DNA from 3 places in the Rothia sp. HMSC066H02 genome. Region 2 is predicted to be linked to each of the others. Evidence: riboswitches for the same ligand, from Rfam matches in the RefSeq annotation. Region 2 holds a riboswitch; each other region holds the start of a gene.
The links. Region 2 has a riboswitch for S-adenosylmethionine ahead of HMPREF2999_RS04995 (bifunctional o-acetylhomoserine/o-acetylserine sulfhydrylase). Riboswitches for the same ligand answer to the same signal wherever they lie in the genome.

Region 1: linked by a shared signal. The riboswitch ahead of HMPREF2999_RS02375 (LLM class flavin-dependent oxidoreductase) and the one ahead of HMPREF2999_RS04995 (bifunctional o-acetylhomoserine/o-acetylserine sulfhydrylase) in region 2 are both predicted to bind S-adenosylmethionine.
Region 3: linked by a shared signal. The riboswitch ahead of HMPREF2999_RS04185 (methylenetetrahydrofolate reductase) and the one ahead of HMPREF2999_RS04995 (bifunctional o-acetylhomoserine/o-acetylserine sulfhydrylase) in region 2 are both predicted to bind S-adenosylmethionine.

Annotation. Positions count from the first base shown of each region.
Region 1 covers NZ_KV818672.1:66,770-71,198, reverse strand. Annotated here, with positions in the region: gene HMPREF2999_RS02385 (aliphatic sulfonate ABC transporter substrate-binding protein) at 1-469, opposite strand, end outside; gene HMPREF2999_RS02380 (ABC transporter ATP-binding protein) at 534-1,370, opposite strand; SAM riboswitch class I at 1,375-1,471, opposite strand; SAM riboswitch class IV at 1,647-1,755, shown strand; gene HMPREF2999_RS02375 (LLM class flavin-dependent oxidoreductase) at 1,870-3,297, shown strand; gene HMPREF2999_RS02370 (YchJ family protein) at 3,467-3,895, shown strand; gene HMPREF2999_RS02365 (hypothetical protein) at 4,112-4,429, opposite strand, start outside.
Region 2 covers NZ_KV818683.1:199,471-203,899, forward strand. Annotated here, with positions in the region: gene HMPREF2999_RS04990 (MFS transporter) at 1-714, opposite strand, end outside; gene HMPREF2999_RS09290 (ArsR/SmtB family transcription factor) at 859-1,209, shown strand; SAM riboswitch class IV at 1,364-1,476, shown strand; gene HMPREF2999_RS04995 (bifunctional o-acetylhomoserine/o-acetylserine sulfhydrylase) at 1,582-2,928, shown strand; gene HMPREF2999_RS05000 (homoserine O-acetyltransferase MetX) at 3,133-4,429, shown strand, end outside.
Region 3 covers NZ_KV818674.1:92,609-97,037, reverse strand. Annotated here, with positions in the region: partial or broken gene HMPREF2999_RS04190 (ATP-binding cassette domain-containing protein) at 1-911, opposite strand, end outside; SAM riboswitch class I at 1,328-1,444, shown strand; gene HMPREF2999_RS04185 (methylenetetrahydrofolate reductase) at 1,562-2,467, shown strand; gene metE (5-methyltetrahydropteroyltriglutamate--homocysteine S-methyltransferase) at 2,621-4,429, shown strand, end outside.

The sequences.
Region 1 (4,429 bases), on a different contig from region 2:
TGGTCACGGCAACGGTCTTACCCTTCAGGTCCGCGACCTTGGTGATACCCGAATCCTTGCGGGTCACCAGAGCCGACCACTCCGGCTGCGAGTACAGGCTGATGACCTTGATGGGGGAGCCGTTAGCGCGTGCCAGCAGCGCCGCCGAACCGGCGGTCGAGCCGACATCAATGTTGCCGCTACGCAGCGCCTCATTCGCCTTGTTAGAGCCAGCCGACTTGACCCACTCAACCTTCTTACCCTCGGCGGCAAGGGCGGTCTCAAGCCAACCCTTCTTGCGGATAATCAGGGACAGCGGGTTGTAGGTCGCGTAGTCGATGGTCACGGTGTTCTTGTCGCCACCACCGGCAGCACCGGAGGCGCTAGCGGAACCGGAACCTTCACCGGCGCAAGCGCTGAGCAGAGTAGCAAAAGCGGCGGCTGCGGCAAGGGACTTGAGGGCGGTACGGCGAGACGGGGAGTAAGTCATGATGAAATCTTTTCGCTTCTGAAGATGATGATGTGATGTGTAAGAAATGCGTTTCGTGGCGGCTTTAGGCGTTATCTTCCACGCCGAGCTCAGCCAGCAGTTCGCTGCGCAGCGCCGTGATCTCTGCATCGGCGCGGTCACGCGGGTGAGAACGGTCAACGGTCACAATGCGCTGGATGGTGGCGGGCGCCTCCGGGGTGTCCTTACCGAGGACAATCACCCGGTCAGAGAGGTACAGCGCCTCTTCCACATCGTGGGTGACCAGCAGAATCGTGGTCGGGTCTTGACGGTGCACGTCCAACAGCAAATCCTGCATGTTGATGCGGGTCAGCGCGTCCAGAGCACCGAAGGGCTCGTCGAGCAGCAGCACGCCGGGGTTGCGTGCGAGCGCTCGCGCCAGGGACACGCGCTGAGCCATACCGCCTGAAATTTCCTTGGGACGGTGGGTTGCGTATTCGCCCAGGCCGACCAGGTCGAGCAGGCGCGCTACGGATGCTGTGCCTTCAGATTTTTTGGTGCCCTGCGGCAGTCCGAGCGCCACGTTGTCGGCGACGGTGCGCCAGGGGAGCAGACGCGGTTCCTGAAAGCCGATAGCTACGCGGGGGTCGAGGCCGGTCACTGCCTTCTCGCCGATACGTACGGTACCTGCGGTGATGCGGTTCAGGCCTGCTGCTGCACGCAGGAGGGTGGATTTGCCGCATCCGGAGGATCCGATGACGGAGATAATCTCGCCGGGGGCTGCGGTGAAGGAGACTCCGCGAAGAACTTCGTGGGTTCCGCCGGGCACGGGGAAAGACTGTCCGACGCCTTCAAAGCTCAAGGGGACGGCGGCGGTGGATACGGCACGGCGGCCGTTCTTTTCACTGGTGGGTACGTCAGTTACTGCACTGTTGAGTGTCATGTCACTTCCATCGTTCCTGGCGTTAGCACCGGGGGCGGAAGAATCCGTGCCGGTTGCTGCGACGTCGTGGAGCCAGGTCTCTCAGTCGCTCTGGATGGTTTGCTTCTCCCACCCTATGGGCTGTGGCGTGCCTCAATCAACCCGGCGGGCGCGTATGAATTTCTATGACCGTATATTTCGCATTTATCACGAAATATTTCGGTTCCACGTCACAAAAAGATTTTTTCGTCACAAACGTGACCTCCCTCCCGCGCGCCCCGTACACTCAAACCACGAGATCATGAGTCCCGGCGCTAAGCTCTGGCTGGCCGGGCGGCAACCCTCTCCCGTAGCGGGGTGCCCCAGATGATGATCTGGCCTCAATGAAAAGAGGCAAGTACGGCGCGAACGCGCCACCTGCACGAAGGCCACCACCGAACGCAGAAGGCAAGAAGGAGGCGGCGCGCGGGGTGCAGGGCACTAACCCGATCGTCCCCGATCATTCGCGAAAGGAAAATCGATGGCTGAGCAGAAGAAGCGCATCGTAGTTAACGCATTCGAAATGACCTGCATTGGTCACCAGAGCTTCGACCTCTGGCGTCACCCGCGCTCCCGCGCAACCGAGTACAACACCATCAAGTACTGGACTGACCTGGCTAAGACTCTTGAGCGCGGCCTGTTTGACGCCGTGTTCATCGCTGACGTTGTTGGTATCTACGACGTGTACAAGAACTCTGCCGCTCCCGCCATTGAGGGTGCCGCTCAGGTTCCCGTGAATGACCCCGCAACCCAGATTTCTGCAATGGCTGCAGTGACCGAGCACCTCGGCTTCGGCGTGACTGCTGCCGCTACTTTCGAGCAGCCCTACACCCTGGCTCGCCGCTACGCCTCCCTCGACCACCTCACCGAGGGCCGCGTCGGCTTCAACGTGGTGACTTCTTACCTGCCGTCGGCTGCTGAGAACCAGGGCCTGCCCACCCAGATTCCGCACGATGAGCGCTACGATATCGCTGACGAGTTCCTGGACGTCTGCTACAAGCTGTGGGAAGGCTCCTGGGAAGACGGCGCAGTCATCAAGGACCGCGAGCGCGGCGTCTACGCTGACCCCTCCAAGGTCCACCCGATTGGTCACAAGGGTAAGTACTTCTCCGTGCCCGGCATCTCCCTGACCGAGCCGAGCCCGCAGCGCACCCCCGTGATTTTCCAGGCTGGCGCATCCAGCCGCGGTCAGAAGTTCTCCGGTAAGCACGCTGAGGCTGTGTTCATCAGCGCCCTGCGCCCGGACCTGACCCGCGTTGTGACCGACCGTATTCGCACCGCTGCCGAGGAGCAGGGCCGTAGCCGCGACGACGTCAAGATCCTCGCAATGCTCTCCGTCATCGTGGATGAGACCGAAGAGAAGGCAAAGGCAAAGTACGAGGAGTACAAGAAGTACATCAACCTCGACTCTGCACAGGCTATCATCGGCGGCTGGTCCGGTGTTGACCTGTCCCAGTTCGACGAGGACGAGGTCCTGAACTACGTGCAGACCGAGTCGATTCAGTCCTTCCTGACCCCCTTCACCCTGCAGGCGAAGGACAAGAAGTGGACCCGCAAGGCCATCGCTGAGCACACCACCCTTGGCGGCATGGGCGATGTCATTGTTGGTGACCCGGTTCAGGTTGCTGACGAGCTGGAGCGTTGGATCGACGAGGGTGGCCTGGACGGCATCAACCTGGCATACCACGTCTCCCCGGGCTCCTTCGAGGACTTCATTGAGTACGTTGTTCCCGAGCTGCAGAAGCGCGGCCGCTACCGCACCGAGTACGAGGGCAACACCCTGCGTGAGAACATCTTCGGTAAGGGCCACACCAAGGTTGCTGACTCCCACCCGGCGGCTAAGTACCGCGGCGCATACGTGGGCAAGCCTTCCGCGGCTGACACCCCGGCTCGCGCAATCGCTGAATAAGCGTTGCCGCTGATGCGTACCGTGTAGGTTCGCTCAAACTTAACGATTGAAAACAAGAACGCCCGTTCTGCTGGAGGATTTGTATCCCCGGCAGAGCGGGCGTTTCTTTGCGCTGTGCTTTCTTGATGCGGCACTTTCTTGACGTGGCGCGTTCTTTATACTGGGTGGCATGACTGAACTAAACCATGATGACCGCTGCCCCTGCTCGAGCGGCGAGGTGTACGGCGCCTGCTGCGGCAGGTTCCTGGGCGAGTTTGCCGCCTCCGGCACGTTGACTGCTCCCGCGCCGGAGCAGCTGATGTGCTCGCGTTTTACCGCGTTTGCGACAGGGGATGCGGCGTACTTGCTGGCGAGCTGGCATCCGAGTACTCGCCCGGCGACGCTGGAGTTGGAGGATGATATCCGCTGGTATCGCCTGGATATTCTGGGTGCTTCGGGTGGCCCGTTTGATGCATCCGGTACGGTGGAGTTCGTTGCGTATTACCGTTCGGTGCCGGGTATTCCTGCGGAGGAGCGGGTGAAGGGTAGCATGCATGAGCTGTCGCGCTTTGAGAAGGTGGGCGGCGCCTGGTTCTATGTGGATGGAGACGTCCGCTAAATCTCGTCACTTTCCCTGCCTCTCGTACATGCTGAGTGCGGGCATAGAAGAAATGGCAGAATCATTCCGAAACCGGAACGATTCTGCCATTCCTTGTTTTAGTTAGCTTCTGTCTTTTAGAAGATTTTCAAAGTTAGCCTGAGATATCAGCCAGACCAAGCCAAGAGGCACGCTCTGCCCCAATAGCAGGAATCAAAATAGGGGATGCGGTCATGACTAAGAGGCTTTCTTCAAAACAGAATCTTGAAGAATGCGCTCTGCCTCAGCGGAGCTTCTCGGATCCCCCAAATCTAGAAGATCTACCGCCACATGCAAGGGCAGAATATGGGGCGGCTCATCGCATTCACGCAAGATAATGTTCGCCGAATCTACAGACGCCGGAAGCAGGTTGTACAGAAAAATGATGTTCTCTAAATCCTGGCTTGAAACATATGCATCAACCATTGAGCCGTACACCTGAGAAATATCGCTACTAATGCCGGTAAGCGACAATGCAGGGTCTTCCAAAATTGCAGGAATTTCAGCGGGAGGAGC
Region 2 (4,429 bases):
GAAAGATAGAGATGCGAATACTCCTGTCTGGAAAATCAGGTACGCCAGGAGGGATAGCAAAAGTGAAGGGGCTTTTAAAACGTGCAGGTAGGGAGTCAGAAAATTTCCATCTTGCGCTGCAGACACAGGGGGAATGCTGGGAAAACGTGAATAGAGTATACCCAAGAGAAGAAGAGACGCTGCGGCGATTGCAAAAAATGGTATCTGCCATCCATAAGTAGAGAGGAAAGAACCTACAGGAATACCGGCGATTTGGGCTATGGCAAGTCCAGCCGTTGCATACCCCATAGTTTTAATAATGGCTTGTTTCGGCACTGTCATGGGGATAGATGCCCAAATCTGCGGTGAGATCAGAGAAGCGAACACTCCCGCAAGAAACCGGGCGGTAAAAAGAGACCAAAACCCCCATGCTAAACCGCATAAGCCCGTAAAAAGCGTAAAGCCGATGGACCCGGTAAGAATAATGCGCCTGCGATCAACGCGGTCTGACAGCGGGCCTGCAATGAGTGCGAAAATTGCATACCCTAAAGCGTATGCAGAGACGAACCACCCTGATTGTTCTGTGCTGGTGTTGAACTCCTTGCTGAGTAGCGGAAGCAGAGGGGCAGTGAGAAAAGTATCTGTGCCGATGACAAAGAGAGTGCTGAATGAGACAAGCCGCATGGTTGCCTCAGAATTTTGAGGTAGCTGATGAGATGTATTGTGAGAACTCATTGTGCATCCTTTCATGTTATTTCTATGTTCGTCGAAATTAGAATAAATCTATATTATGCTAAAGGGCAAGCCCAAGATGTAATATTCTGTCACAGAGTCATGAAGGCTCAATACGTTATGCGAAAAACCCGGAAAGGCGTGGTTATGGGTAAGGAACGGCTGTATCACCCCACCTCTGATGACGTGACGTTGGATCGTGTCCTTGGCGCATTGTCAGACCCCATTCGACGAGATGTTCTCGCCCGTATCGCAGACCACGGGCCACAGTTCTGCGGTGATTTTGACTATGGAATCGCCAAATCTACGATGTCTTATCATTTCAAAGTGCTCCGAGAATCAGGGCTCATGCACACCGAAGTGCTGGGAACGCACCGTAAAATTACACGCCGAGACAGCGTGATTGAGAATCTTTTCCCCGGTCTTTTAGACTCTGTTGGACTACCACCGGGTCAAGGCCAATGGGGCGAATCTGCTGCGGATACTACAGGTGCCTGACTCGGCTAATCGGGTTGAGAGTATGCGAACCCCTAAAATGAGGTCAGAGCAAAGGCAATTCATAAAACGTCATCTTTGCAATGAAGCGTCTTAAAGTGTCGCGCACTCCTAAAACCCTTGACCCCGCGCAACCGATTATGACACCCTAATGACAGGTCAAGAGCGCCAGCGACAAGCCCCAGCTAGCTGGCCGGCAACCCTCCTCCGCGGTGGGGTGCCCTGGGTGAAGACCGGGCGTTACGCACAAGCGTGACGCAAGCGCGGGACCGATGTGACCGAATCCGGTACATCAATCGTGACAGGACAACTCAACGACGATTCCTGTACCGCTCGGCATGCGGCCCCCTAACTATCCCCTTAGGAGAGCCAAGCATGAGCAACAACACTACCGTCCCGACTCCCGCCAACCCCGCCGGTTGGAAGTTCGAAACCCGCCAGATTCACGCGGGACAGGCACCGGATGCCGTAACGGGAGCTCGGGCACTACCCATCTACCAGACCACTTCCTTCGTCTTTGACAGTGCAGAGCAAGCTGCAAACCGCTTCGCTCTCGCCGAGCTGGGCCCCATCTACACCCGCCTCAACAACCCCACCCAGGAAGTTATCGAGAACCGCATCGCCTCCCTCGAGGGCGGCGTCGGCGCGCTCCTGCTGGCCTCCGGTCAGGCAGCTATCACCTACGCAATCCTGAACATTGCCGGCGCCGGCGACCACGTGGTCGCTTCGCCCTCCGTGTACGGCGGCACCTACAACCTGCTCAAGTACACCCTCGCCGATCTCGGCATCGAAACCACCTTCGTTGAGAATCCTGACAACCTCGACGAGTGGCGCGCTGCGGTTCGCCCCAACACCAAGCTGTTCTACGGCGAGTCCGTGCCCAACCCCCGCAACGACGTGCTCGATATTGAGCCCATCGCCGCAATTGCCCACGAAAACGGCGTGCCCCTGATCGTGGACAACACCGTGCCCACCCCCTACCTGCTGCGCCCCATCGAGCACGGTGCGGATGTGGTCGTTCACTCGGCCACCAAGTACCTGGGCGGCCACGGCACCTCCATCGGCGGTGTGATTGTGGACTCCGGTAACTTCGACTACGGCGCAGACCCCGAGAAGTTCCCCAAGTTCAACCAGCCTGCCCCCGGCTACCACGGCCTGGTCTACGCACGCGATTTGGGTAAGGACTCCGCGTTCGGCGCGAACCTCTCCTACATTCTGAAGGCCCGCGTTTCGCTGCTGCGTGACACCGGTGCCGCCATCTCGCCGACCAACGCCTTCAACATCGGCATCGGCCTGGAGACCCTCTCCCTGCGCATCGAGCGCCACATCGAGAACGCCACCAAGGTCGCTCGCTGGCTCGAAGCCAACCCGCAGGTCGACCGTGTTATCTGGGCTGGCTTGGAATCCTCTCCCTGGTACGAGCGCGCACAGAAGTACCTGCCCAAGGGCCCCGGTGCGGTTGTCGGTTTCACCCTCAAGGGCGCAACCCTGGAGCAGACCCGTGACTTCGTGGACGCCCTGAAGCTGCACTCGAACGTGGCCAATATTGGTGACGTGCGCTCGCTCGTGATTCACCCGGCCTCCACCACCCACTCCCAGCTGTCCGCCGAGGAGCTGGAGAAGATTGGCGTGTACCCGAACTTCGTGCGCCTCTCCGTCGGCATCGAGAACATCGACGATATTCTCGCCGACCTGCAGCTGGGCTTCGACACCCTCTCCTAAACGGTGACGCACCCGCAGGTGGACCGGCAAGCTACGGCTTTTCGGTCCACCTGCGGATTCCCCGTTACGGAGCATTTCATAAGCGCGCGGCACCGCCGCCTCGCTGCCTCAACCCGCAGACTCAACTGCAGATTCAACCCGCAGACGAGTACCCCGCTCACACCCGGCACCACCTCGCCGGCCAACCCAGTGAAGGGAACCCCCATGACCGCCCAGAGCACTAGCCAGTCCGGCACCACCCAGCCCGGCACTATCAACCAGCCTGTTACCGCGCCCATCCCCGTGGCAGGCACCCAGCGCGAACACCCCGAAGCGCAAGGCTACCTGCGTCAGCTGAACATCGGCGACCTGGAGCTCGAATCCGGCGTAACCCTGCCGCAGGTCACCATCGGCTACGAAACCTGGGGCACCCTCAACGAGGCTGGCGATAACGCCATCCTGATCCTGCACGCGCTCACCGGTGACACGCATGTCTCCCGCGGCGTCCCCACCCCCGACATGCCCGCCCCGCTGATTCGCGCTATCGAATCGGACGGCTGGTGGGAAGGCATCGTGGGCCCCGGCTCGGTCGTGGACACCAACCGCTACTTCGTGATTGCTCCCAATATTTTGGGTGGCTGCTACGGTTCTACCGGTCCGTCGAGCATCGTCCCCGAGGGCTACCCGGGCGCTGGTGAGCACTGGGGTTCCCGCTTCCCGCAGGTGAGCATTCGCGACTCCGTACGTGCGGAGGCGCGTCTGGCGCGTGCACTGGGCGTGACGAGCTTCCGCTACGTGATTGGTGGTTCCCTCGGTGGTGCTCGCGCCCTGGAGTGGGCGGCAACTAACCCCGAGCTGGTGCGCGGATGCGCGGTCATTGCCTCCGGTCCTTCGACTACGGCGGAGCAGATTTCCTGGGCCCACACTCAGAACATTGCGATTCGTTCGGATGCGAACTTTGCCGGTGGCGACTACTATGCCGGTCCTGCACCGACTGCCGGTCTGGCTCTGGCGCGCCGTATCGCGCACACCACCTACCGCAGCCCCGCCGAACTGGAGCACCGCTTCGGCCGCGAAGAGAACCGCGGCGAAAACACTGTGGGCGGTTCGCTGGGTGAGCCGCGTGGCCGCTACGCCATCGAAAGCTACCTGGACCACCACGGCGCTAAGCTGGTTGAGCGTTTTGACGCGAACAGCTACCTGGCGGTCAATGAGGCACTGATTTCGCACGACGTGGCGCGTGGCCGCGGCACCCTGGCGCAGGCGCTGGCGCACACCGATTGCGAGTGGACGATTGCGGCGGTGAACACGGACCGCCTGTTCTTCCCGCACGAGTCCCACCGCCTGGCGGAGGCGCTGCCCACCCCGGCGCCCGTGGACATTATCGAGTCGAACCACGGCCATGACGGCTTCTTGATTGAGGCGAAGCAGGTGGAGAAGATTCTAGCTCGCGCCCTGGGTGTTGAGGATGATTCCGCCACCCCGAGTGAAGCGCAGCGTGAGCGTGAGGCGCTGGACTCGA
Region 3 (4,429 bases), on a different contig from region 2:
ATCTCAGAAGCATGGTCGTAAGTATCAGAGTCGCATACCCTTCGGAATTGCTGAACAGATAATGCTCCATTAATAATCTGGCCGAATGAATATCCCACCTCTTGGGTCGCGTTAACACAGGCGATGATGCCAATCAGCGATCCGGCCACATACGATATATCGGCGCCTGAATCCACAAGGAAGTACAGGGACGCAAAGAGTAAGACAGAGCAGAGTAGCCCTGCAACTATGGAGATGATTCCTCTAACACTTTCAAGGCTCAATTCCCTACCGGCTGCCCGGCGTCGCCAGGACGCTACGCGTTGCGAGAAAAATCGGGAGGCTCTCATGAGGTGAAGTTCTTGGGCGCGACTTTGAGCTATCAGATTGTCTAGATAGTAGTTCTCTACCCGATAGTCCTCGTACATTAGGGTGTATATAGCGTAATCACGTTTAGCGAGGATTACCATTGCAATAGATAGGGGTAGTGAACACAGTGCCGCAAAAATTGCTGCCACCATGCTGACGTTTGCAATATTAAAACAGAGGAGGAAAACCATCGCAAAGGAACTCACCAGTGTCATAACTGACATGGTGTGAACCTGCAATTCCTGTTTCGATATTGCCTCTCTTGCAGCACGTATATCTTCCTGTGATTTTGTGCTACCTATATCAGACAACGGAAATGTAGATAACCTGTTATTTAACATGCGGTGAACCCGATAGTTCATCTTTGATTTGAGGATAAGCATGTTACTTCTTACCCAGCGTTGAGCAATGATATTAATTCCAACGACAAGGGCAAGAGCAACAATATAAATCCATGCTGTGCCACCATTTGAACCGCTCAAGGCTGATACTGTATTACCGATTAGCAAGGATTGGCTCAGGGGAATGCAGGCTACGACGGCTAGCGATAGGGCGACGCTCACTAGGGTCCCAGGACAGGTTTTCCAGGCTAGGCGGAAAGACCAGAGTATAGAAGAAAATAGCTTTTTCATTCTCACCACGCTCGCAAAGTCGTATTGAACTCATCTTTGAGCCCTACAACTCCTCGATGAGCAGTTAATGAAGCACGGCTGTACTTTGCTAACTAACTCTACTCTTCAATGAAATATAAAACACACATATTCGTGCGTGTCCAAGAATATTAAGCAGGCGTATCTGTGATATTTTCAGGCATCCAGGGGTCAGCCGACAGCTCTACCCGCAACGCCCCCAGCACCCTTCGTCATAGTCAGTCATATTAAGTTCATATTTCGCCCCCGATGTCATGTCCAGAAATATTAGGACATCAACCGCCGCATCCCTTGCGCACCCTCGGAGGCAGTGGGTAGAGTGAAAGCGTTATCTATCAAGAGCGACCGAGAGATCTGGCTCGTAGACGTCGCAGCAACCTCGCCAGTATCCCCCACCGTCACGGTGCAGGGTACGGACAAGGTGCTCCCGCCAGAACCGATAGAGAAGAATACCCTTCGGCACCCCTTGATGAGTCGTACCCACAAACCGGTACAGCGCATCCTGCAGAAGAATTCACGCACCCTCCCGGTGCGTATCTATCGGGTGAACACGAAGGAAGGTTATGACGACAGTTCACCCGGCTCTTTCTTTTGAGCTATTCCCACCCCGCTCACACGCAAGCTGCGAGTCGCTACTCCACACCATTGCAGAGCTTGAGGGCACCAACCCCGACTACGTGTCAGTCACCTACGCCGGTGACGCGAAGCGCCGCCAGAAGACCCTCGCGCTACTTGACCACCTGGTGCATGAAACCTCCCTCACCCCGCTAGCTCACCTGATTTGTGCGGGCCATTCGGTGCACGAGCTGGAGCGTGCAGTCCGCCTGATTCTGGGTCTGGGCGTGCGTGGTTTCCTGGCTCTTCGCGGTGATATTCAGGAAGGTCAGGTTTCTGAACTTCCTTTCGCCCGCTACCTGGTGGAACTGATTCGCCGCGTGGAGCGTGAAGATTTCGCCCACCTGGCAGCTGGCAAGGTGTCGATTGGTGTGGCGGCGTACCCGCAGAAGCACCCCGAGTCCGCATCCCTGCTGCAGGATATTGAGATTCTGCTGTCGAAGCAGCGTGCCGGCGCAGATTTCGCGATTACTCAGGTGTTCTTTGAGGATGAACGCTATAGCGCCCTGGTCGATTCGGCGCACCTGGCAGGCGTGGATATTCCGATTATTCCGGGCATCATGCCGGTGACCTCCCTGAAGCGCCTACAGAACCTCTGCCAGATGGCGGGCATGGAAGTCCCGACGGACCTAGCCTACGCCCTAGAGACAGCAACCAGTAACGCAGAGCTGCACCGCATCGGTGTGGATTACGCGCTGAACCAGTGCCGCGCCGTGATGGATGCGGGCGCACCGGGCCTGCACTTCTTCACCTTCAACGAGCATGCCGCGGTGCTGGACGTTCTGGACCAGCTGGACCTACCCCGATACAGCAACCGTTTCTCTCAGCCGCTGAGCGAACTGGAATACGCCTAACCCAACCCGTAACGCTCCTTGTCGGATGCGTTCCCACTTTCTCCCCCACAAATATTCCGGGAGTTGTTGAGTTCTCCGTTTCACCACCCACAGTCGGGTGGTAAAACACCGGAACCGACTCCCACATCTATCCCCAGTAAAGGAAAAAATATTATGTCGAACACCGCATTCCCCGCCGCAACCATTGTTGGCTACCCCCGCGTGGGCCGCTTCCGCGAGCTGAAGAAGGCTCAGGAGGCTTTCTGGAAGGGCAAGGCAACCCTGCAGGAGCTGCAGGACACCGCCGCTGACGTGCAGCGCACCTACTTCGAGCGCGTGACCGCCGCCGGTCTGAAGGCTGATAACTACTCGATTCCGGCGACCTTCTCCTACTACGACCAGGTGCTTGACGTGGTTCGCCTGTTCACCCTGGTTCCCGAGCGTCTGGCTGAGGCTAAGGACGCACGCGGTCTGCTGGATCTGCCCGGCTACTTCGCACTGGCGCGCGGTACCGAGACCCTGCCTCCTCTGGAGATGACTAAGTGGTTCGACACCAACTACCACTACCTGGTGCCCGAGATTGGTGCCGGTACCGAGATTAAGCTGAACCTTGAGGCTATTGACGAGCAGCTTGAGGTCGCAAAGCAGGCTGGCGTGAAGGTTCGCCCGCAGATTGTTGGCCCGTTGACCCTGCTGCTGGGCGCTAAGGCTGAGCAGGGTTCCGCTGAGGACTTCTCCCCCGTTGACCGTCTGGATGAGTTCGTTGCCGCGTACGCTCAGGTGCTGGAGCAGTTGGCTGAGCGCGGTGTTGAGTGGGTTCAGCTGGACGAGCCGGGCCTGACCGTGGACCGTGCCGACAACGCGAAGGTTGCGCAGCTTGCCGAGCGCACCTACCGTGCCCTGGCTACCGGCGAGAAGCGCCCGCAGATTCTGGTGACCAGCCCCTACGGTTCCCTGCGTGAGAACCTGCCGGCACTGCTGGGTACCGGTATTGAGGCTCTGCACCTTGACCTGGTGCACGGCGTGTACTCGAAGGCTGAGTTGGAGTCCATTTCTGCCGCTGGTGTGCACCTGGTTGCCGGTGTTGTGAACGGCCGCAACGTGTGGCGTGCCGATGTTCGCGCCGCCCTGAAGACTCTGGAGGCGCTGCCCGGCGCATCCGAGGGTGCCGTGTCTGTGGCTTCTTCGACCTCCCTGCAGCACGTGCCGCACGACCTGGCTCTGGAAGACCCCGCCGAGGTTCCCGTGGACGGCCTGGCGTTCGCCGATCAGAAGGTCGCCGAGATTGCTCTGCTGGCTCGTGGCCTGGCTGAGGGTGAGGCCGCTGTTGAGCCGGAGCTGAAGGCTGCTGATGAGGCGCTGGCTCGCTTCGCCGCTGACCCGCGCAAGCACAACGACGAGATTCGTGCCCGCGCCGCAGCTGTGACTCCCGAGGACTTCGACCGCCCGACCATTGACGTTCGCCGTGAGGCTCAGGCTGACTTGAACCTGCCGAAGCTACCGACCACCACCATCGGCTCCTTCCCGCAGACCGCTGAGATTCGCCGCCACCGTGCGGAGGCTCGTGCGGGCAAGATTTCCGCTGAGGAGCTGAACGGCTTCCTGCGTGACGAAATCGCCTCGGTCATCAAGCTGCAGGAGGAGCTGGGCCTGGACGTGCTGGTTCACGGTGAGGCTGAGCGTAACGACATGGTTCAGTACTTCGCTGAGAACTTCGACGGCTTCGCAACCACCCGCCACGGCTGGGTTCAGTCCTACGGTTCGCGTTGCACCCGCCCCTCGATCCTGTTCGGTGACGTGAAGCGTCACGGTGAGGGCCTGCGCGGTGAGGCGTTCACCGTTCCGTGGAGCTCCCACGCACAGTCGCTGAGCGACAAGCCGGTCAAGGGCATGCTCACCGGCCCGGTGACGATTCTGGCGTGGTCCTTCGTGCGTGACGACCAGCCGCGCCGCGAGACCGCTAACCAGGTGGCTCTGGCTCTT